2 regions of the Spiroplasma tabanidicola genome follow, and region 2 is predicted to be linked to the other one. Evidence: a T-box and tRNA genes for the amino acid it is inferred to sense, from the RefSeq annotation. Region 2 holds a T-box; the other holds one or more tRNA genes.

Region 1 (11,798 bases), 490 kb from region 2:
TATCAGTATTATTCCAGAATCATTAACAATCATTGTTAAAATTTGCTTGTTTATTGCAACAAAAAAAATGGCAAGAAAAAATGTAATGATTAAAAAACCAAAATCAATTGAAACTTTAGGAAATGTTAATGTAATTTGTTCAGATAAAACAGGTACTTTAACTCAAAACAAAATGTTTGTTGATAGCTTGTATATGAGTGGTAAAGAATATAAAGCTAAAGAAATAGAACTACAAGAAGATCCTTTAGTAAGATGTATGGCTTTATGTAATGATGGAGTTATAAATAAAAAAGGCGAAAAAATTGGTAATGCAACTGATTTAGCATTAGTTGGATTATTAATGGATAATAAAATCAATTATCAAGCAATGAGAAGAAAGTATAAAAGAGTTGATGAAATTCCTTTTGATTCTAAAAGAAAAGTTATGTCAACAGTTAATCAAGTTGATGGACCTGATGGAAAATATGTAGCCTATACAAAAGGGGCAATGGATTATTTAATTCCTCATTGTAAACATATTGTAGATAATGATATTGTAAGACCAATTACAGATCAAGATATAGAAAATATTAAAGAACAACTTTTAGTATTTGCAAAAAAAGGAATGAGAACTTTAGGATTTGCAAAAAAAGATTTAGATGAAATTGATTTAGAACAAGATTATCAATATGAAGACAAACTTGTTTTTATGGGATTGGTTGCAATTATTGATCCGCCAAGAGAAGAAGTTAAATATTCTATTGAAGATGCTCATAATGCTGGAATTAGAGTAATTATGATTACAGGAGACCACAAAGTTACTGCTTTTGAAATAGCTTCAAGATTAGGAATTACAGATGAACAATACAATGATGTAATCACAGGAGCTGAAATTGAATCTCTAAGTAATGAAGAATTGATTGAAAAATTAAAATCAACAAATGTATTTGCAAGAGTTAATCCAGAACATAAAGCTTTAATTGTTGACTTGCTTCAAAGTCAAAATAACATTGTTGCTATGACTGGTGACGGAGTAAATGATTCTCCAAGTTTAGTAAAAGCTGATGTTGGAATAGCAATGGGTATAACAGGAACTGAGGTTTCTAAAAAAGTAAGTGATGTAATTCTAACTGATGATAATTTTAAATCAATCATTTCAGGTATAAACTCAGGAAGAAATGTTTATGAGAAAATCAAATATTCAATTTCATTTTTAGTTGCAGCAAATATCAGTCAGGTTTTAACTATTTTAATTGTATTAGGGATTTTTGGACAACTTGCATTAAACTCAGTAAACATTTTATTTCATATTTTTGTAGTAGAAACAATTGTTGCAATTCCAATTGGAATGCAAAGAGAAAGAAAAGGAGTTATGTTAAATCCTCCTCCAACTCATAAAAAAGAGAGTTTGCTAAAAGGTATTATTACTCAGATTTGTTTAACAACATTATTTAATACACTATTTGCTGTTTTAAACTACTCAATTGCAGATATATATGTAATGCATTCAGATTTAGCAAGTTCAAAAGAAGAATTGCAAAAGTTAGCTTCAGGTTATGCTAAGGCTGGATCTTATATTTGTATAATGAATTCTCCAATATTTTATGCAATTTTATTTAATAATAGATTTTTACCTATTAAAAATGATAATGGAGAAACAATTATTGATAAATATAAACCAAATAAATGATTGATAATTTTGATGTGTATAGCACTAACTTTAACAACTTTAACAATGCTTCCATTTGAAGGATTAAACGAGTTTTTTGATTTTAAAACTCATAAATTACCTGCAATTTTAGCAGTAATATTTATAATTAATACTTTGTTAACCCCAATTTGCATATATTTAGTAAATCTGATTGTATTAAAAACAACATCAAACATGAAAAAAAACTTATCAAAACAACAAACAATTAATAAAGAACTTTAAAAAGTTAAAACTATTTTTAGGTTTAACTTTTTTTAGTTTTAACACTTATAGTGTTGCATTAAATAAGTGTATATAGTAAACTCATTAGTGTTAAAGGAGAAAAACACAAATGAGAAAAATTTTAGGATTATTAGGAGCAGCTGGATTAATAGTATCTTCTACAAGTGCTGTAATAGCTTGTGGTGGAGATAAAACTGCTACTTTAGATTTTACAACTAGACAAAAGTCATTAGAGTCTGCAAAAACAGTTTATGATATATTTAAAGGTGAAGGGGACTATGTACCTAAAACAAACGGTAATTTAGTAATTAATTTTAAATTACCAGGTGATGTTAGCGGTAAAATAAGTTTTAACAACAAACAATATAAAGATATTTTTACATCAGAAAATAATGCAGAAATATTAAAAGCATTAAGACAAACTCAAACTGAAGTTAAAGACAAAAGTGATTTAAATGATGTTGAAAAAAACTTTCAAAAAGCATTTAATAACTATTATGTAACAAAATCATTTATGGATGGTATGAAAACAGCGTTTGATGCTGCCGGAGCTAATTCAAGTGGCAATGTTAAAATAGAAAATGCATACAATACTTCAACTAAAAGTGAAAAAAATAAAAAAGAAGAATATGATGCATTAGCAACAAAACTTCAAGATTGAATGAATTTAACATTTGATATGAAAATTCCAGAAAATACATATATATCTGAAATGAATTTAGATTATAAGGGATTAACAGGTTGAAAAATTCATTTTAGATTAATGATTGATGTTAATAACAATGGTTATGATGCAAGCGACAAAGATGAATCAGATGATATAGCATTAGATGTTAAAAAATTAAAAGATAATTCCACTGATGCTGAAGTTGCAAATGCTAATGCTAAAGCATCAGACAGCTGATTATCAAAAGCTAAAAACAATATTTCTTTAGGAATCTATAAAATAAAATTATTCATCCAACAATTAGTTTTAACTAATGGAAAAGATTGATTAGCAGATGTATTATCTGGCCTAATGCAAGGATTTGCAGAAAGTGCATTAACATTAATTCCTGCAATTAAAGCATTATTGAAAGTACCTGGAGCAGAATATATTTTCAATAAATTTGTTATAGCTCCAATTGCTGATAAAATTGCGACACCATTGGCTGACATTATTGTTAAATGAGCAGAAGACAATAAAACAAGCACAGGATCAATGATTACAAATAATTATGTAAATAACATGTTTTTGTTAGCATAAAATAATAAAATTGGTTTACAAAACCAATTTTTTATTTTAATGTGGTTTAAAATTTCATTTTCTTTTTGCTAATATATATTTGATATAAATAAATGGAATGAAACAATGAAAAAAAAGGTATTGAATGAAAGAGCATTTACTTTTTCTAAATTTTTAACAGTATTTAAACTTGTAGGTTCTAGTATCAAAAGACATCCTATAATTTTTTTTAGTTTTGTTTTGTTTACTATTTTAAATTCTATTTTAGCAGCCGCTTTTCCTTTGATTGTAAAAGGATTATTTAGTACTTTAGTTGATAAAAATGTTAAAACAAGTCCTTTTTTTATGTTTGAATTTACATATGAAGAATGAATTTATGCAGGAATAATATTATTAGGTTTATTTACTTTTGTACAGTTTTTTTCTAGTTTTTTAGCAGGAATTTTTTCAAGAAAATCTGAAATTGCTTTAAGAAAAAAAGTTTTGAAACATTTAATAGAAGTTGACATTAGTTATTATTCAAAAAGACAAATTGGATCTGTTATGACAAGAGTTATAAGTGATACTCAGTTTGTTGGAGATGGATTTAACAACTTTTTTACAAATTGACTTTCAATGTTATGAGGATTAATTGTAACAAGTTTTATTTTAATAAATTTATCATCTCTTTTAACTGGTGTATTAATTGGTTTATTTTTCTTATTTGTAGTAGTAATAATTTTTATGTTTTTTAGATATCGTCAATTTTTAATTGGAGCAATGGATGAAAAAAGAAAAGTTAATGCAGATATGACAGATAGAATCATGAATATAAGACTTGTTAAATCTTCTGGAACAGAAATGTTTGAAGTAAATAGAAATAAAGAATTGAATAAGGAATTAGCAAGAAAACAAAAAAGTTCTGTTGCTATGCAATCTGCATTTCAATTATTTAATAGTGTTTTAAGCTCTTTTTTACCGATGATTATGTTAATAGTTTGTATTTTTGTATATAACAAAACTATGACACCATTTGCACTATCAACTCTATGTGTAACTATGTTAAGTGCAACAGGAAGCTTGGTCTCTAATTTAATGTCTTTAACTTCATCGCTAAGAGGGATGGCTATTAGCTCAAATTGTGCAACAAGAGTTAATGATATATTAAAAAGAAAATCAATTATTTTATTTAATGAGAATCCTATTAAAATTGAATCTATTAATAATATTAAGTTTGAAAATGTTACATTTAATTATCCTGAAGAACCTCATATTAATGTGTTATCTACTTTTAATTTTGAGTTTGAAAAAGGAAAAAGTTATGCTATTGTTGGAGAAACTGGTGTAGGAAAATCTACAATAGCAAAAATGCTTTTAAGATTTTATGATGCAACAACAGGAAAAGTTTTAGTAAATGATATTGATATAAAAGATTTGGATCTATCAAACTATTTATCACATGTTGGATATGTTGAACAAGAACCTCAAATTTTGTATGGAACTTTTATGGATAATATTACTTATAGTGTTCCTAATAAAACAAAAGAAGAAGTATATGAAGCAGCTAAAAAATCACAATTACATGAATATGTAATGAGTTTAAAAGAAAATTATGAAACTTTATTAGGAGAAAGAGGATTGATGCTGTCAGGAGGTCAAAAACAAAGACTTGTAATTGCAAGACTATTTTTAAAAAATCCTGACCTATTGATTTTAGATGAAGCAACAAGTGCATTAGATAATATAATTGAAAAAGAAATACAAAAAGATTTAGATGAATTGATACAAAATAGAACAACAATTGTTATTGCTCATCGTTTATCAACAATTAAAAAAGTAGATAAAGTTATAGTTTTAGACAGAAAAGTAGGAATTTTGGAAATAGGAACTTTTGATGAACTAAAAAAACAACCCGGAAAATTTCAAAAGTTGTACAATGCCGGCTTATTGAAATAACAAATACATTTATAAATGACTTTTAATATGAGTCATTTTTTTATTTAAAAATATTTAAAAAAAATAAAAAATTTCTTGTAATTGTAATAACTTCTATGCTATTATGAATAAGTAGTTTTTATGTATCTGGCTTTTTAGCTCAGTTGGTAGAGCAACCGGCTGTTAACCGGTTGGTCGCAGGTTCGAGTCCTGCAAAAGCCGCCATTTTTTATGGCCTGTTGGTGAAGCGGTGAACACACACGGTTTTCATCCGTGCATACACGGGTTCGATCCCCGTACAGGCTACCATTTTATTGTATTTTATTTGTGGAGTGCTAGCTCAGTTGGGAGAGCTCCTGCCTTACAAGCAGGCGGTCGGCGGTTCGAGCCCGTCGCACTCCACCATTTATTATGCTGATGTGGCTCAATTGGCAGAGCAACTGACTTGTAATCAGTAGGTTGTAGGTTCAAGTCCTATCATCAGCACCAGTACAGAAAATATAGACAATCTCATTTTGTGGAGATTGTTTTTTTGTGTAAAATATTTGTAGAAACTATGAGGAAAAAATAATGCATACAATGATAAAAAATAGTAGATTAATTCTCATATCTATAGGAAGTTGTTTATCTTTTTTTATTAATTTTTTAGTTTTATTTTTTTGGAAACCAATTGCTATAAATTTAAATAGATACACTGTACAAGGATATGTATTTACTATTACTTATGTTGTCATTTTATTGATTTGAGTTATTGCTTTTACTTGCATTATTTTAATTTGAAGAAGATTATCTCTTGGATATATTGGATCAATACTTGCGCTTGTTTTTTCAATTCAAGTTATAATAGTATCTTTTTTCTTATTGACTTGAATATTTTGACTTCCAAATACAATTTCAGCAATTGTATTAATAGTAGGTAGTTCTTTAATTATTAAAGATAATAGAGAAAATTTATAGAAACTAAATATTTTTGTGATATTATAATTTTGTTGCAAATTGTCTCGTTAGCTCAGTCGGTAGAGCAACTGGCTTTTAACCAGTGGGTCATAAGTTCGAGTCTTATACGGGACACCATCCATCCGGGATTGGCGGAATTGGCAGACGCACCAGACTTAGGATCTGGCGTGGTAACACGTGGGGGTTCAAGTCCCTTATCCCGGACCATGTAGGAAAGCAAAAATCTCTTGTTTCACAAGAGATTTTTTTTAAATAAAATATTAAAATACTTCATAAAAGTGTTTTAATATATAGCAAGGTGGTTTTGTATGAAAAACATAAATAAAGAAAAAGTAATAATTTTTATAGATCTTGATGGTACTTCTTTAATGTCTAATCACTTGTTTAGTCAAACTACAATTGATGTTGTTAAAAAATTATATAAAAATGGTCATTATATAATTCCTATAACAGCAAGAAGTACAAAAGATGCTATTTTTCAACAAGCTATTTATTTAGGATTAGATAAGTTAGGTGGAATAGCTGTTGCGAATAATGGAACTCACATTTATGATTTTAAAATAAATTCATATATAAGAAAAAGTGTTATTTCAAGAGAAATGATAGAAAAAGTTTTTAACCAAACTTATGGTAAAATTGGAAAGTACAAAGTTCATTATTTTGCAGATGATATTACTTATGTATATGGAGCTGGGGAAGATTCTAGATACTGAAGCGATATTATGAAAGTTGATTATAAAATAGTTAAAGACTTAGTAGAGATTGAATCAGCAATTAATCATTTAACAATCATTTTAGATGAAAATGCAAATGATTATGATCGTAACCAATTATATAAAGACTTTAGTTTTATAGAACCAGAATTGCAAATTACTCAATATACTCGTAGAGTATATGAACTTTGTGCAAAGGGAATCAATAAAGGTGAGGCAATAGAGTATATTTTGAATCATCTTGGCTATAATCAAACAAATTGTTCAACATTTTGTTTTGGAGATAGTGTAAATGATATCCCTATGTTTAAAGTTGTACAATATCCTATTGCAATGGCAAATGCTATTGATGATATTAAAGGTATTGCAAAATTTGTCACTTTATCCAATGATGAAGATGGAGTTGCAAAGTTTATTGAAGAACATATTTTATAAGAAGGAGAATATATTATGGCAAAAATTATAAGTTCAGCTGAGGAATTTTACTCAGAAATAGCAAAACCAAATACAGTTGTAGATTTCTATGCAGATTGATGTGGACCATGTAAAATGTTTGCACCATTATTCGATCAAGTATCACAAGAAGCATCAAACTCAAACTTTATAAAAGTTAATGTTGATGAATTAAGAGAAGTTGCAGATAAATATGAAATTAAATCAATCCCAACAGTTGTGAAATTTGAAAATGGTAACGAAACAAACAGAAACGTTGGTTCTTTAGGTAAAGATGCATTATTAGATTTTGCTAAATAATTATTATGATTAAATTAATCGCATTAGATATTGATGGAACATTATTAGGAAAAAACAAAAGAGTTTCTAAAAAAAATATTGCAGCTATTAATGAAGCAAGGAAAAAGGGAATAAAGTTTTGTATTGCTTCAGGTAGAGCTTTTAATAGAGTAGATAAAATCGCAAAAGAAATTGGAATAAATGAATCATTAGAATATGTTGTAACCATGAATGGTGGAGCTATTTATAAATATGATAAAAATAAAAAACCAGTTTTAATAAAAGAAACTTTATTTGATATTGATGATGTTAAATATATATACAATAGTGCTTTAGATAACAAGTTAAATTGTTTTTCTTATTCGCAAGATATTAAAGTTGCTTATGTGATAAAAAATAAAGGTGCATTCATCTGATTTATGAAAAAAATATCACATCGAAAGATAAAAGTTTATACAAAAGATGAGATGGATCAAAAAGCATACAAAATAATAGTTTATGGTAAGAAAAAACTTATTGAAAAATGCAAAGAGACTTTAAGTCAAAAAAATTATGAAATGTTTTCATGAAGTTATGTTTCTGGAAATACTGCAAATATTGAAATTAATCCTAATGGAGTTGATAAAATATTTGCGCTTCAAGACATAGCAAAAGTTGAAAATATAACCGCTGATGAAATAATGTACTTTGGTGATGGTGATAATGATAAAAAAGCAATGGAGTGAGTTGGACTTAGTGTTGCTATGAAAAACGCATCAAAACATATCAAAAAAATTGCTACTCAAATTACAGGACATCATAAAAAATCAGGAGTTGCAAAAGCATTAAACGAATATTTAAAAAGTATTGAAAGCGAAAAATAACTTTTTATAAAAGTTATTTTTTTTTACTTCATTTGATAATTCTTTATAATAAAAATAGATATAAAAGGTGAATATATGAAAAAAAAGCAAATAGTTATAAATCATTTAATTTCTTTAATTAATGATGGAAAAGTAAAAAATGGGGAAAAGTTTCCTTCTGAAGCACAACTAATTACAAAATTTAAATTTTCTAAACAACCGATTAGAGAAGCTTTTAAACATTTACAACAATTAAACATTGCTTTTTCAAAACAAGGTGAAGGATATTTTTTAGGTAATAAAATTAAAAGTAATGTTTTATTTTGCTTTGGTGAGTTATTTGATAATACTAGAAGTAGATATTATTATGCTGGAATCGTTAATAGTAAAGATATATGATGCGAAACTAAAGAAGTTTTTTTAGAACACGATCAATATCGAAAAATAGTAGTTAGAAGATTTAGAAATAATGAACCTTTTATTTATGAAGAATCATACTTACCCTTAGAAAATACACCTAAATTTGATATTGAACTAATTAATGAAATTGGGATTTTTAAATATTTAGAAAACATTGAAGGTTTTAAAATTTCATATTCTCAAAAAAATATTTTACAAGCACCAATAAATTTTAAAGATACTTTAACATTTGAATATGGATATTATGATGGTTCATTTGTTTTAGATATAGGAAATGTATTTGATCAAAATGGAGTTTTAATGGAATATTGCTTAAATTTTTATGAATTTAAAAATTTTAAATGAAATTTTATAGAGCATAGAAAAAACATATAATTATAAGTTTGTCTTTCTTATTTTGCAGCACTATTATGTAGATATATAAAAAATAGGGAGGTATATATGGCAAAAATTAATTATAAACAAGAAGCCAAAACATTTTTAGACCATGTTGGTGGATGAGAAAATATTGAATCATTCCTACATTGTTATACAAGAATGAGATATAACGTTATTGATAAAAACAAAGTTAATGTCGATGAAATTCAAAAATCTAAAATTGTTAAAGGTGTTAATTGAAGTGGAAATCAAGTACAAATCATTTTAGGTGCTGGTGTTGTTGATAAAATTGATGAAGAAACTTCAAAAATTAAATTAACAGCAAGTAGCTTTGAAATGAAAGCAAACGTAAAAGCTAAAAATAACAAGAACATTGTAAAAAGAGCAATGAGTACTTTGGGAGATATTTTCTTACCAATTATTCCAGCTTTAGTTGCAGCAGGAATGCTTATGGGATTAAGTGCACTGCTTGTTCAAACAAAAGCAATTAGTCAAAATACTAGAGCTTATGATATTTTTTCAATATTAACAGATACTGCATTTTCATTTTTAGCAGTTTTAGTATGTTGAAGTACTGTTAAAAGATTTGGTGGATCTCCAGTAATTGGAATAGTTATTGGTATTATGTTAGTAAATCCGATACTACCAAGTAAAAGTGCGATAAATTTATATGAAAAATATAAAGAATTCATAGATAGTGGTCACACTGATAGTGATTGAGAAGAAATTGTTCATAAATCAGTTCCTGCTGCAGTAGAAGCATGAAAAATTGGATTCTTAAAAATTACAGGATATCAAGGATCGGTTTTACCACCATTAGTATTAGGAATTGGAGCAGCATTTTTAGAAAAAGGATTAAGAAAAATAGTTCCTAATTTTTTAAACATGATAATTACACCATTTGTTACAATAGCAGTGATATTTTTAGCTGGTCTACTTTTATTAGGACCATTACTACAATATGTTGAAGAAGGAATCTTGATAGCATCAACTTGATTCTTAAAAATTAAATTTGGTTTTGGAACTGCAATACTTTCAGGAATCGTTCAAGCAATAGTTATTACAGGTTGTCACCAATTACTACAAGGATTAGAAATTCAAATGGTAATTCAAGGTTCAATTGATGGATCAGGTTCAATGATGAATGCTGTGTGAACGGCATCAATCGCATCTCAAGCAGGGGCAGGAATTGCTGTTGCATTGAAAGAACAAAATAGATCAAAAATGAAAGTATTAATGTCTTCGGTAGCTCCGGCCTTGTTTGGAATAACAGAACCAGTTATATTCGGAGTTAACTTGCCAAAAACAAAACCATTCTTATGTGGTCTTGCTGGAGGATTTATTGCTGGATTATTTGCAGGAGCATTAAATGTAAGTTGTTCAGGTATGGGAGTAACTGTAATTCCAGGATTACTATTATACTCAGGAAATGTCAGAAACTTACTGCTAATAATTTGTGTCAACGCAATAGCAATCGGAGCAGCTTTAGGATTAACACTTCTTGTTTATAGAGATAGAATTACTCTTAGAGGAGTTGTTCTAAAATCAATTGCAAAAGAAGAAAAAGTTGAAAAAGAAAACAAAAAAGAGTTTTCAATATTTTTCTTAAACAAAAAAGATGAAGTTAAAGAAGTAAATAGCTTTTTAAATAAATATAAAAAAGCAGTTGTTGCAGAAGGAAATATTCAATACTCAATGAATAATGCAAAACATCCTGAAAAATATGAGGAAAAATTAGCTAAAGCAAAAGTTGTAGCTGATGAATATAGAGAAAAATATGACAAAGAATATAAAGTAAAAAGTCAAACTATTATTGATGAAGCAGTAAAAACTTTAAAATTAGAATCTAGAGAACTTTTGCCTAAATTAGAAAAAGAGTTTGTTTTTAATGGATAATAAATACAAAAAAATAGAAGATTTTAGTGAGCAAGAAATAGCAAGCGCACAAAAAAAGGCAAAAGAAGATCTATATTATCCAAATTATCATATTGCACCAATAACAGGTTTATTAAATGATCCTAATGGTTTAATCTATGTTAATGGATTACATTACATTCATTATCAAGTTCACCCAGTTGATGCAATACATGGATTAAAGTATTGAGCATTATGCACAACAAAAGATTTTTTAAATTATCAATATTGAGGTTTATCAAGTAAACCTGAAATTAAAGAAGAAAGTCATGGAGTTTTTTCTGGATCAGCTTTTTTAGAAAATGACCAAATTAAAATTTTATATACAGGAAATCATCGAGATGATGAAAATGTAAGACATCAAACTCAAATTATAGGAACTTTAAAAGATAACAAAGTAATTGATAAAGCTGTTTTAATTGAGCATGACTTTGATTTATATGATGAACATATTAGAGATCCAAAAATTATTGAAATTAAAAATAAAGAGTATATTTACTTTGGTGTACAAATGAAAGGTTCTAAAGTTGGATCAATTGCTTTTTATGATTATGAAACTAAAAAAAATGTATGTAACATTAAATATGATTTTGAAAACTTTGGTTATATGTGAGAGTGTCCAAATATTGAAAAAGTTGGAAACAAATATTTTGTAGTATTTTGTCCGCAAGGAGCAAAAAGTAATGACAAAATAAAATTCTTTAATTATGATAGTACTGTTTATTTATTTGCAGATGATATTGATTTAGAAAAACAAGAGTTTATAAATCCAACATATCCTCAGCTACTTG
Region 2 (11,798 bases):
TTTTCTATACCGCGAGATAAACTACCTTTATGTTCATTTAACTTTTTTGTAATTTTTTTATTTATTTTATTAGTTCTTGCTTTTTTAAAATTATTTAAATAATCATTGAAAGTATTTCCGATAAGTGCTCTTATACTTTCTTCAAATGCTTATAAATATTTATATAGTATATTTCAAATTTTTTTATCAAATTGATTTAATTTAACTAAATGTATGAGTTCTACTTACCTTGGTTATTCAAACCTATATAGTTTGCAAGCATAGTGTGATATGCTAGACGTTTAATTCAATGTAATTATTAAATTCATTTATAAATTTTTCTTTATTTGCTTTTGGAAATATTAATCTGTTAAAAACTTCTCTTTACTAATATTTAAACGTTTTTTTATTTTCGGTCATATTTGTTGTAAACATTATTAATTGATGCATAAAATAAAGAGAAACTTCTTTTATCAGGGTCCTTATTATTATTTTTTAAATTTAAATAATCATTTTTTATTTCTTTTAAAAAAGAAGAACCTAAGTAGACCATTTATTGTAAAATTAATGGTCTACTTAGGTTTGGTCATTCTAATTATATTTACTTTATTGAAATATAGTTTTTTATTCTTTAATAGGTGTTATAACAAATTTATTATAAAGATCTTTTGCAAAACTTATTGATAATTGATGCATGCAATTAATTCATTTTACAATAGTTTTATCAGTGTCTTCTTTATTTTTTTTATTTAATGCTTCATAATAATTTAAATATTTTCCTACATAAGAGCTGTTCACTTCTTTAATATCTTTTGGTTGAATTCCGTTATAATCTTTAAAAATAACTAACTTAATATTATATGCAAAACTTAAAAAAGTATTTTTAATATAACTTTGAACATCATCGTTCAATCTAAAATTCTTTTCTACTTCTTTATCATTTTCATTTTCTTGTTCTGATATAGCTTGAACGAAATTTGCAAAATCATGAACTTCTGTTAGATTTTCTAGTTTTTCTTTTTCATTTTGTATATCGTTCAATTTAGCTTTCACTTCATCTTCATCTTTTGGTTGTAAAGGAATATCATATCCTACAAACATACCTAACTGACATGAAGTTGTTAAAAAAGAAGTTGAACATATCAAAGTAAATGATGATAACCAGATTATTTTTTTTAGCATTTAATTCCCTCTTTTTTTAGTTTTTTAACTTATTAAGTTTTTCTATAATTAAATTATATTGAGTTTTATAATCTTTTGCTTTATGTTTTTCTAATTCTATTTTTTTAACATCAGCTTTTTCTAGAAAGTTTTTATTAATTAAAATTTTTTCAGATCTTTCAATCTCTTTTTCTAACTTAACTTTAGTTTCTTCTAATTTAATTATTTGTTTTTCATTATCAATAAAATCAGCATTTGCAATTTCTAAAAAACAATCTCCAATTGGAACACTAGTAAATTCTTCGCCTATTTCTTTTAATTCTATTGCGGAATTAACAAGCGTTTTTAAAAATTTATTCAAATCATTTATCATTGATTTTGCTATATTTTTATATTTTGAATTATGATAATTTAAGTTAAATGTTAAATGTAATTCATTTTTTAATTCTTGATTTAATCTAAATTCTCTAATTTTTTTAATAGATTCTATAACTAGACTTTCAAAACCTTCAATTTCATAATTAAATTCATTTATTTCATAATATTCTTCTAAAATTGATGTTTTTAGATCTAGTAATTGATATATTTCTTCACTAACAAACGGCATTAAAGGATGTAAAAGTAGTAATATTTGTTTTAAAGTAAATCCCAAAACTGCTAGTGTAATGTTTTTGGCATTTATATCATTTGAGTTTATTTCTGCTTTTGATAATTCTAAATATCAATTACAAAAATCATCTCAAATAAAATTATAAAGTATTTTTCCAGCAAGTGTGAACTCATATTTATCAAAAGCAATAAAAAATTCTTTTTGAGTTATTGAAAGTTTATTTAAAATTCATTTATCAGCGATATTGTTACTTTCTTGTAAGTTTGATATGATTTTATCTAACTCTTTTTTATCAGGGACTTTATCAATATTTAGCATAACAAATCTTGATGCATTTCAAATTTTATTTACAAAGTTTCAACTGGCTCTTAATTTTTCTTCACTATATCTTAAATCTTGCCCAGGAGAAGAATTTGTCAATAAAAAGTAACGCATAGAATCTGCTCCAAAGTCTTGTACAACTTGCATCGGATCAACACCATTTCCTAATGATTTTGACATTTTTCTTCCTTGTTCATCTCTAATTAAACCATGTAACAAACAATCTTCAAAGGGTTTATTTTTAGTAAATTCTAAAGAACTAAATACCATTCTTGCAACTCAAAAGAAAATAATATCATATCCAGTTACCAGAACATTAGTCGGAAAATATCTTTCAAATAATTTTGAATTATTTTTTCCGTTTCAATTTAGTGTTGCAAATGGTCATAACGCTGATGAAAATCATGTATCTAAAACATCTTCATCTTGAAATCAATTTTCAATATCTTTTGGAGCTTGTTCTCCCACATAAATTTCATTAGTGTTTTTGTTATATCATGCAGGAATTTGATGTCCTCATCATAATTGTCTAGAAATTGTTCAATCATTAATATTTTCCATTCATTTATTTAAAACATCATCAAATCTTTTTGGATAAAAGTTGATTTTATTATCACTTTTTTGTAAATCTAAAACTTGTTTTGCTAATGTATCCATTTTCACAAATCATTGCTCTGATAAATATGGTTCAACAACGGCATTACTTCTTTCAGAATATCCCACTTGATGATCTATTTCTTCTTTTTTTATTAATAAATCAAGTTTTTGCATTTTTTCAACAAGTTGTTTTCTTGCTTCAAATCTATCTAAACCTTTGAATTCTAAAGATTTTTCATTCATAGTTCCATCAATATTCATACAAATAATTTGGTCTAAATTATACTTTTTTCCAATAATATAATCGTTTGGGTCATGTGCCGGAGTACATTTCATAACTCCTGTTCCAAACTCAACATCAACATACTCATCAGCTATAATTGGAATAAGTTGATTATTTACTGGGTTAATAACTTTTTTACCTATATAGTTTTGATATCTTTTGTCATTTGGATTAACAACAACACAAGCATCTCCAAACATAGTTTCAGGTCTTGTGGTTGCAATTATTAAATAATTTTGTTTATCATTTTCAAAAAAGTATTTAAAATGATACATTCCACCTTTAGTTTCTTTGTAAATTACTTCAATATTTGAGATTGCTGTTTTTTGAACTGGATCTCAATTAACAATTCTTTTATCTTTATAAATTAAACCTTTATTATACATTTCAACAAAAACTTTATTTACTAATTTATTCATCTCAGGAGAATAAGTAAACTTTTCCAAGCTGTAATCTAAACTTAAACCTAATTTTTCTCATTGATTTCTAATTGTTTGAGCATACTCATCTTTTCACTCTCAAACTTTTTTTACGAAAGCATCTCTTCCAATTTCAAAACGACTAATTTTTTGTTCTTTTAGTCTTTGTTCAACTTTTACTTGGGTTGCTATTCCGGCATGATCCATACCTGGTAGATATAAAGTGTCAAATCCAGATAATTTTTTATATCTAATCAAAGCATCTTGTAAAGTTCCGTCTCAAGCATGACCAAGATGTAATTTTCCTGTTACATTTGGCGGAGGAATAACGATTGAATATGGTGGTTTTTTTGAGTGAATATTTGCTTTAAAATAATCATTCTCTAGTCAAAACTTGTACTTATCTTTTTCAACGATTAAATGATTATATTTTTTATCAAGTTCTTTTTTCATAAACTAGATTCCTTTCATAAAAAAAGTTCCTATTTATTTATTAAAAATAAATAGGAACGAATAAATATCCGCGATACCATCCTAATTAGTCTATTAAATAGACCCGCTTAATTAGTATTAAGTTTAGAATTGTATAACCTTCAAAATATAGTTTTATTAGTTCACACCAACCACTAACTCTCTGTAAAAACTAATTATTTTTACTCCTTACAATTTTTAACAGCAATGTTATTATACACTTTTTAATAATCACATAACAATATAGGTATTATAAAGAATGCAAACACATTCCCTATTATAGATATGAATGATGAAATGACGTTTGATATTGTATGAATGAGTAAGTTTTGTGAATTAATTTTAAAAAAGTAAAATAACATAATCCATATCGCAATTATAATATATGTTATTAATGCTTGAACAATACAAAATATTATCCCGATAGTAACCATTTTAGTATTGTTTTTACGTATTTGTTCGATCATTACAAAGTTAGATAATAGAAAAATAAAGACTATAAAACCTAATTGAACTCATAAAAATCCTTTATAAATATGAATAGATTTTAGATGTGACAAAATAGCTAAAATAATCCCGACAATTAAACAGCCAGTAAAGCCAACAAACAAAAAACCTATCTTAAGTTTTCCCACTCTTTTTTTCTCCTTTGTAGAGTTTAATTATATAAAAGTACATTAAGTATATTAAAATTTTATTTTATTTTAAAAGATTATTTTTAAATTTAAAAATAAAACTTAAAAATTAATATATTAAATCACACTTGTATTTTGGATAAATTCAAGTGCATATGGTGGTTCTGAACTCTTTTTAAAAGTAGTTAGTAAAATAGATTTTTTATAGTTAGCAATAGCTATATCTTCATCTTTTTGTTGATCAAGATAATTTTTGATTAAGTCTTCATTATGACTATAATTTATTAATAATGCATAAGCTTTTGCGTTATTTTCATATAAATTCTTTTTAATTTTGATATTTTTTAAAAATCTTCTTGTAACTCTTTCAGAAATTCTTAAAATAGAAATTTTTAAACAAAATCAAAAAATTGATGTAAATAATATTGAAATTAATATTAAAAACGAAATAACTATAATTGTTAAATGAAACTCATTTGAAAATAAATATTTTATTCCTGGGAAAATATCTGAAATAAAACTATCTTTTATTCCTTGATTAAAGTCTAATCAGTTATCAAAGCGGAAAAAGTAGCTAAAGTTCATATTAAAGTTTTTATTGAAATAACTTGAAATATTAAATATATAAAATGAACTTAATGCTAAAAAAGGAACTAAACAGCAAGCCATTTTAAATAATATTTTCATATTATCTTTTTTAAAAATTCAAAGATAAGATTTTACAATATTTTGATCAATTAAAAACTTATCAACTAAACGCATTAAAAGAGAAATATATTTAGAAATAAAGTATATTGCTAAAGTTATACCAATTACTAATTTTAAAACTGTAGAGATATAGTAGTCCGTTCTTGTTTTTATTAAAAAGTCAAAAACTGGTGTCACAACAAACATTAAAAAACATATAAAAAAGTTTATATATCTTTTAAAGTAATTCTTAAGTTTTAATTTCGTTTGTTTTAAGACTTTCATATATTCACTCTCTACATAATTATAATTATTTTACTATATATACCTATTAAATGCTAGTTTTTATTAAATTGCATAAAAATCTAAAAAAATTTGATCATATACTCTTTCAATATAATACAATTGCTTGCTAGCTCTTTTAGAAAATTTATTTTTTAATCTCTCTTGTAATAAATTATAGTAACTTGTTCATATATCTTTGTAAGAATTTAATATTTTTTTGTTTAATTCACCAATATCTTTTGATTCTTGTAAATTTAAATCATCACTATTTAAAGTTACAAAAATACCATTTTTTGAGCTTAATTCTACATTTTTACAAGTTAAATTAAGTTGTTTATCTCCTCATTCGATATTTTCAAATAAACTTTCATTTGAATAATATTGATCTTTAACTAATTTTGAATAGTTATTTTGAATATTTTTTTTGCTTGTAGTAATAGCGCTTAATGTGTTGATAAATGATGGTACTAATAAAATATTTAAAACTATATTAATTATTGACATTATTAATGTATCTGTATCAGTATTCGTTCCAATTTTTTGAGTTTCATAAAAACATATGATTGCAGTAATGATTACCGAACATATTGTTCAAGTCATGAATCAAAGTGGTTGGTAATCCACTTCTCTTCCAACTTTAATTTTATTTTTATCTACTTTTAAAGAATATTCAAAAACTTTTATATATTTAAAGTATACATTTAGTCCAAATCAATTTATAATAACAAACTTTATAACTAAATAAAAAGTTAAAACTAATATTATTATACTTTCTCATGATTTTGCTCCTTTTTCTATAGCTACTCCTTTTGCAATTGCATAAATAAATAAAGAAACAGTTAATAACAATAATATTTGATCAATAATAAAATAAGCAAATTTTATTGGTTTGAATACTAAAATATTTTTTATAAATTTTTTTTGATTATTCAATAAAGCTACTTTCATAAATCCCCCTAGTAAAATAATGACCATATTTTTAAATAGTTTTAATAATATATGTTTATTAATATTTTATTAATTAATATTTTCTTGTTCAAATTTATTCATTTTAGATAGATTTTCAATAGTTTTATCGATTTTTAAAGACACTCTAAAATAAAACAATCCAAAATCAAGAGCTTTTTTTACTTTAAAATGCTCTATATCTTTTATGTTTTTATTTTTAGTTAAAAACAATGCCCCGCAAACTGAAGAAATTAATAACATTATATCAATTACTAGTAATAACGCTATTATTCCTGTCTTCCAACTAGAAAAGTTTTTTCAATTTAACATAAGCACGACTGCTCCTGATATAAAAAATAATATAAAAAGAAAAATTGAAACTATGAATATTTTTAAAACGGATTTTTTATATTTGTCAACTTTTAATTCCACTTTATAATCATTCCTTTTTTATATTATACAATATTGTCATTAATGATATCAATACTATAAATAAATTTTATCTATAAAAACTCTAAATATACTACATTTCTTGTCGTTTTTTAGCACTTTTAGATTTTGTTAAATTTTTAACTTTAGTAGAAATTTTTTTTGTAAATTCTTCATATCTATCTCGATATTTATTTTTTAGATAAAATCCTAAATTATTAACAGATATTAATAAAAGATGTTGTAGAACAATCCATGTTCCAAAAACCACTATAACTATAAAAATATATAAAGGTACAGAATTAGTTAAAAATAAATCTTCTTTTTCAAAATCTAAAAACTCATAAGGCCATAGATGAATATCATCTTGCAAATAAATTAAACCTCTAATATAAATATAAAATAAATAACATACAGGATATAAACACGATATATAAATATCTCTTTGTTTAATTCATTTTATGTAACTTAATTTTTGTTTACATGATGTTATTGGAAATATTATAAACAAAATTAATGGACATATAAAGTGAGTTACAATTGTACATGCGATTTGACTTTTTGAATAAGCACTTAACATGTTTTCTTCAGAAACTAAAGAATAAATAATACCTGCTCAAAAAACTAAAAATACAATCATATTTCAGTTCATTAAAGAAAATTTGAAACCTTCTGAAGTAACTCCAACTGGTTTTTTATTATATGAAAATATTTGAAAAAATAATCAAACAATTGTCATTATATTAACATGAACTGACATATAGCTCATTAAGTCTTCAAAGTTTCTAGATTTTGGCTGATCATAGTATCAATATTCGTGAAAACAACACTCATATACTCCTCAAATTAGAAAACTTAAAAAAAACAATGCTAGAAATAAATAACAATATCAAATTTTACTTTTATAGTATATTTTATTCATAAATTAATCCTTTTTTAAATTTTTTTTATTATATCATAAATATAAAAAGCAGTGTTTTAAATCTAATTTCCATATAAAGAATAAAAGCAATTAATACTGAATTACTTTTATTCTTTCATAGAAGTTGAAAATGATAATGTTACATAATATAATATTGAAAATATCAAAAATGATATATAAATATAAATTGTATCTTTTGTAAAAGGTACAATTATTGGATAAACAATAAACAAAATAATAACAATAGTTGTAAAACAAACAATAATATTAAGGACATTTTTGATTTTCAAACTTTACTAAATAAAATAAGTATTTAACATTGAAGTTGTTATCGTTAATAACCCTACAATTACAGAAGGAATAATGATAGCTAAGTTTCGTCCAAATAATAATATTGCCAATAAACTAATAAATCCAAATGAAATAAATATAACTAATTTTGTCTCTCGTATTTTTGATAAATAAATTTAATATTAAATATAGTATAGTGCAAAGAAGTGTTATTATAAATTTATTTTAATTACTTGCTAATAGAATAAAAAAACTGCATTTTATTTATGCAGATTTTTTATTATTTTTGTTGTTGTTTTTGTTTTTTTAATTTTGCTTTTTCTTTTTCAGCTGCAGCAATAGCTTTATCTACTTCTATAAATTCTTTTACTATTTTTTGATTTCTTCTTCAAGGATCTGGGAAATAGTGATAACTGACAAATACAACCCCATCAACAAGCAAGATACCAACTGTTGGTAATATTACCAACCCAAAGATAACTGGAAGCATATATCAATGATCAAAGTATTCTTGAGTATTTAATAAATTTAAAATATTATTATTAATTCCCGGTACAAATAAAGCAATAGCATTTAATGCTGCTGCAATAAATGAAGCTATAATTAATGGTTTATTTGTTACAAAATTGATTTTTTTACTTGTTTGTCATTGACTTAATTTAATAAAATTCGCAAACAAACAAGGAGCACATGTGATTGTCATAAAAATTGAAGTTCTTCCATAATCTCCAATTTCAATTTTTAATCCCATTGGTATTTCAGGGTGATTTCGATAAACTTGGAATCAACCTTCTTTCGCTAAAGTCGCAGTATCCAAATCTGCATATTTTGCAATATTATCTGGATCATTTTTAAATGTATCTAGTATTTTTTTTAAATGATTTTCATCAACAAACGACATTCCAAAGTAAAATGCAGCTATTGAACAAATTGTTAAAAAGAAGATAATTTTCATCATTGAAAACCATATTCCTTTAAATAAGGAGTTTTTACCTTTAATTGGTTTGACTTTCATTAAACTTGGATCATTATTTCCCATACCAACCGCTAAAGCAATACATGATTCAACTATTAAATTCATTCATAAGATATTTGTAGCTTCTAAAGGAGAAACGGTATTTATTGTTGAAAGAATAAATATTGATAAAACGTTTGCTAAGTTAACTCCTAGAATAAAAGTAATAGCTCTTTTGATTTTTGCATAAACGTTTCTACCTTCATTTACACCTTTAATAATTGTTTCAAAGTTATCATCAATTAAAATAACATCAGCTGCTTGTTTTGCAACATCAGTTCCTGTAATTCCCATTGCAACACCAATATCTGCTTTTGCCAGTGATGGTGCATCATTTACCCCATCCCCAGTCATACTGGTAATGTTTCCTCTTTTTTGTAAAGCATTAACTATTCTTACTTTATGTTCTGGATTAACTCTTGCAAAAACACGAATTTGTTCAATAATGTCAAATAATTGTTCATCATCCATTTCATTTAGTTTTTCAGAACTCATAACTTCAGTTTCGTCTTGTGCTAATTCTAAATCTCTTGCAATTGCAAGAGCAGTTACAGCATGATCTCCTGTAATCATAACAACTCTAACACCAGCTTGTTTTGCTTGACGAACAGCAGAAACTGCAGATTCTCTAACAGGGTCAATCATTGCAACAGCACCTAATAAAGTTAAATCAGATTCTAAATCTTCATTTTGATTATCAATTGTTTTATAAGCGAATGCCAAAACTCTTAAAGCATCTCTTGAAAGTTTTTTAGCAATATTTAATAATTCCACTTTATCTTCTTCTGTGATGTCTCTAATAACATTATCAATCATAATTTTTGAACAACATTTGATTAATTGATCAATTGCTCCTTTTGTAAATACATTATATTTATCATCAATATTATTGACAGTTGTCATCATTTTTCTTTCACTATCAAAAGGTAATTCATTTACTCTTGAATAAAGTTCTCTTGCTTTTTGTTCATCTAAACCGGTTACTTCTGCAAAATCAACTAATGCTAATTCAGTAGGATCCCCAATTCTTTCATCGCCTTCAGTAACTGAGTCATTACATAAAACTAAGGCTTTTAAAAATAAATCCAAATGACGATCTTTTTTATGTTTTAAATAATCTTTTGCTTCAGATATTTTATTATCCATAACTAATTTAGTTACTGTCATTTTATTTTGAGTTAAGGTTCCAGTTTTATCTGTACAAATTACATTAACACTTCCAAGAGTTTCAACTGCTTTAAGTTTTTTGACAATAACATTTTCATCAGCCATTCTTCTAGCGCTTAAACTTAAAGTTACTGAAATAATTGCTGCTAAACATTCTGGGATAACTCCAATTGCAAGTGTAATTGCAACCATTAAGTAGTTTGATCATGCAGTTCTGTCTCCAGAGAAGAATAATGCAATAAAAATGATTACACCTAATGAAAAGCTTAACAATGCAATAATCATTGTAAAAAATCCTAATTTTTTTTCTAATGGCGTTGCTTCTTCATCATTTTCATTAATTGAAGTTGCAATTTTTCCTATTTCAGTGTCAACTCCAACTTTAATAACAATACCAATTGCTCTTCCTGCTGTTGTAAACGTTGACATAAATCCAATATTTTTCATTTCCGCTAAAATACTTGTACTTATAATTTCTTTTGAAGTTTTTTCAACAGGAACTGATTCTCCAGTTAAAATTGATTCATCAATCATCAGTCCGTTCGCTTCAATTATTCTAATTTCTGCAGGAATATATTTTCCCGCTTCTAAAACAACAATATCTCCAACTACCAAACTTGATGCTTCAACTTCTTGTTGATTTCCATTTCTTATTACAATTGCTTTTGGTTTTGACAAACTTTTTAAAGCATCCATTGACTTTCTGGCTTTTAATGTTTGAAATGTTTCTAAAATCGCATCAATAATAACAATCATAAAAATGACAATAAAATCGATAAAGTCTTCTAAGTTCACTTTTCAAGTTGTACCAATTAAAGGAGCAACAACACTAATTATTGCAGCTACCATTAATATTATTTGAATAGGTTCAAATAAGGAATGTAAAAAAACTAAATATCATGGTGTAACTTTACCTTGAGGTAGTTCATTTTTACCATATTTAGTTAAATTGTTTTCAACTTGTATATCATTCAATCCTTTTTTAATATCTGAGTTTAAATTATTTGCTATATCTTTTATACTTTTCGAAAGATAATCATCCACGTTTGTTTAATTCCCCTTTATTTCTTAAAAATCTAGTAAAATTATATCAAATAGAAAATAAATATACAAAAAATATTGTAAAATTATTAAATATACAAGGAGGTTTAAAATGTATAAAAACCAAATTGAACAAGCAATTAATTATTTTAAACATCAAATCACAGTTAAAGCAAAAGAAATATTAATAGAAACTACAAGAATAAATTTAGAAAATAAATTTAATATAATAACAAATCGTGCATTAATTGCATTTTGAAAAGCAATTCAAATTTTTCCAGATCAAGAAGATATCAATGTAACACTTACAGCAACAAAAGTAGCAAACGAAATTGAAAGCAGTAGTATGAAAAATCAAATTAATAATTTTACAAGAAGTTATAATAATGCTGGAGTTGGATTACAAATGGATGAAATTTGTGAATCTGAAGTTGTAAAAATGCTTAATATATTTTTTATATCTGGAAATTGTGATTTAAAAATTCTTAATTTTATCTTAAATAACATTTAAAAAAGCGCATGGTTGCGCTTTTTTAA

The links. The T-box of region 2 lies ahead of STABA_RS03280 (valine--tRNA ligase). A T-box ahead of a tRNA ligase gene usually reads a tRNA of that ligase, here a tRNA-Val.
Region 1: it encodes a tRNA-Val, which carries the amino acid that the T-box ahead of STABA_RS03280 (valine--tRNA ligase) is inferred to sense. The anticodon was not compared.

The regions. Positions count from the first base shown of each region.
Region 1 covers NZ_CP046276.1:234,826-246,623, forward strand. The annotation lists gene STABA_RS01080 (cation-translocating P-type ATPase) at 1-1,912, shown strand, start outside; gene STABA_RS01085 (lipoprotein) at 2,022-3,158, shown strand; gene STABA_RS01090 (ABC transporter ATP-binding protein) at 3,264-5,072, shown strand; tRNA gene STABA_RS01095 (tRNA-Asn) at 5,201-5,276, shown strand; tRNA gene STABA_RS01100 (tRNA-Glu) at 5,285-5,360, shown strand; tRNA gene STABA_RS01105 (tRNA-Val) at 5,381-5,456, shown strand; tRNA gene STABA_RS01110 (tRNA-Thr) at 5,465-5,540, shown strand; gene STABA_RS01115 (hypothetical protein) at 5,774-6,046, opposite strand; tRNA gene STABA_RS01120 (tRNA-Lys) at 6,050-6,125, shown strand; tRNA gene STABA_RS01125 (tRNA-Leu) at 6,131-6,215, shown strand; gene STABA_RS01130 (Cof-type HAD-IIB family hydrolase) at 6,317-7,156, shown strand; gene trxA (thioredoxin) at 7,172-7,474, shown strand; gene STABA_RS01140 (Cof-type HAD-IIB family hydrolase) at 7,480-8,316, shown strand; gene STABA_RS01145 (GntR family transcriptional regulator) at 8,392-9,090, shown strand; gene STABA_RS01150 (PTS transporter subunit EIIC) at 9,157-10,989, shown strand; gene STABA_RS01155 (GH32 C-terminal domain-containing protein) at 10,982-11,798, shown strand, end outside.
Region 2 covers NZ_CP046276.1:723,451-735,248, forward strand. The annotation lists gene STABA_RS03275 (hypothetical protein) at 604-1,161, opposite strand; gene STABA_RS03280 (valine--tRNA ligase) at 1,178-3,823, opposite strand; T-box leader at 3,873-4,043, opposite strand; gene STABA_RS03285 (hypothetical protein) at 4,594-5,370, opposite strand; gene STABA_RS03290 (hypothetical protein) at 5,512-6,396, opposite strand; gene STABA_RS03295 (hypothetical protein) at 6,466-6,726, opposite strand; gene STABA_RS03300 (hypothetical protein) at 6,920-7,747, opposite strand; gene STABA_RS03305 (cation-translocating P-type ATPase) at 8,319-11,264, opposite strand; gene STABA_RS03310 (hypothetical protein) at 11,374-11,772, shown strand.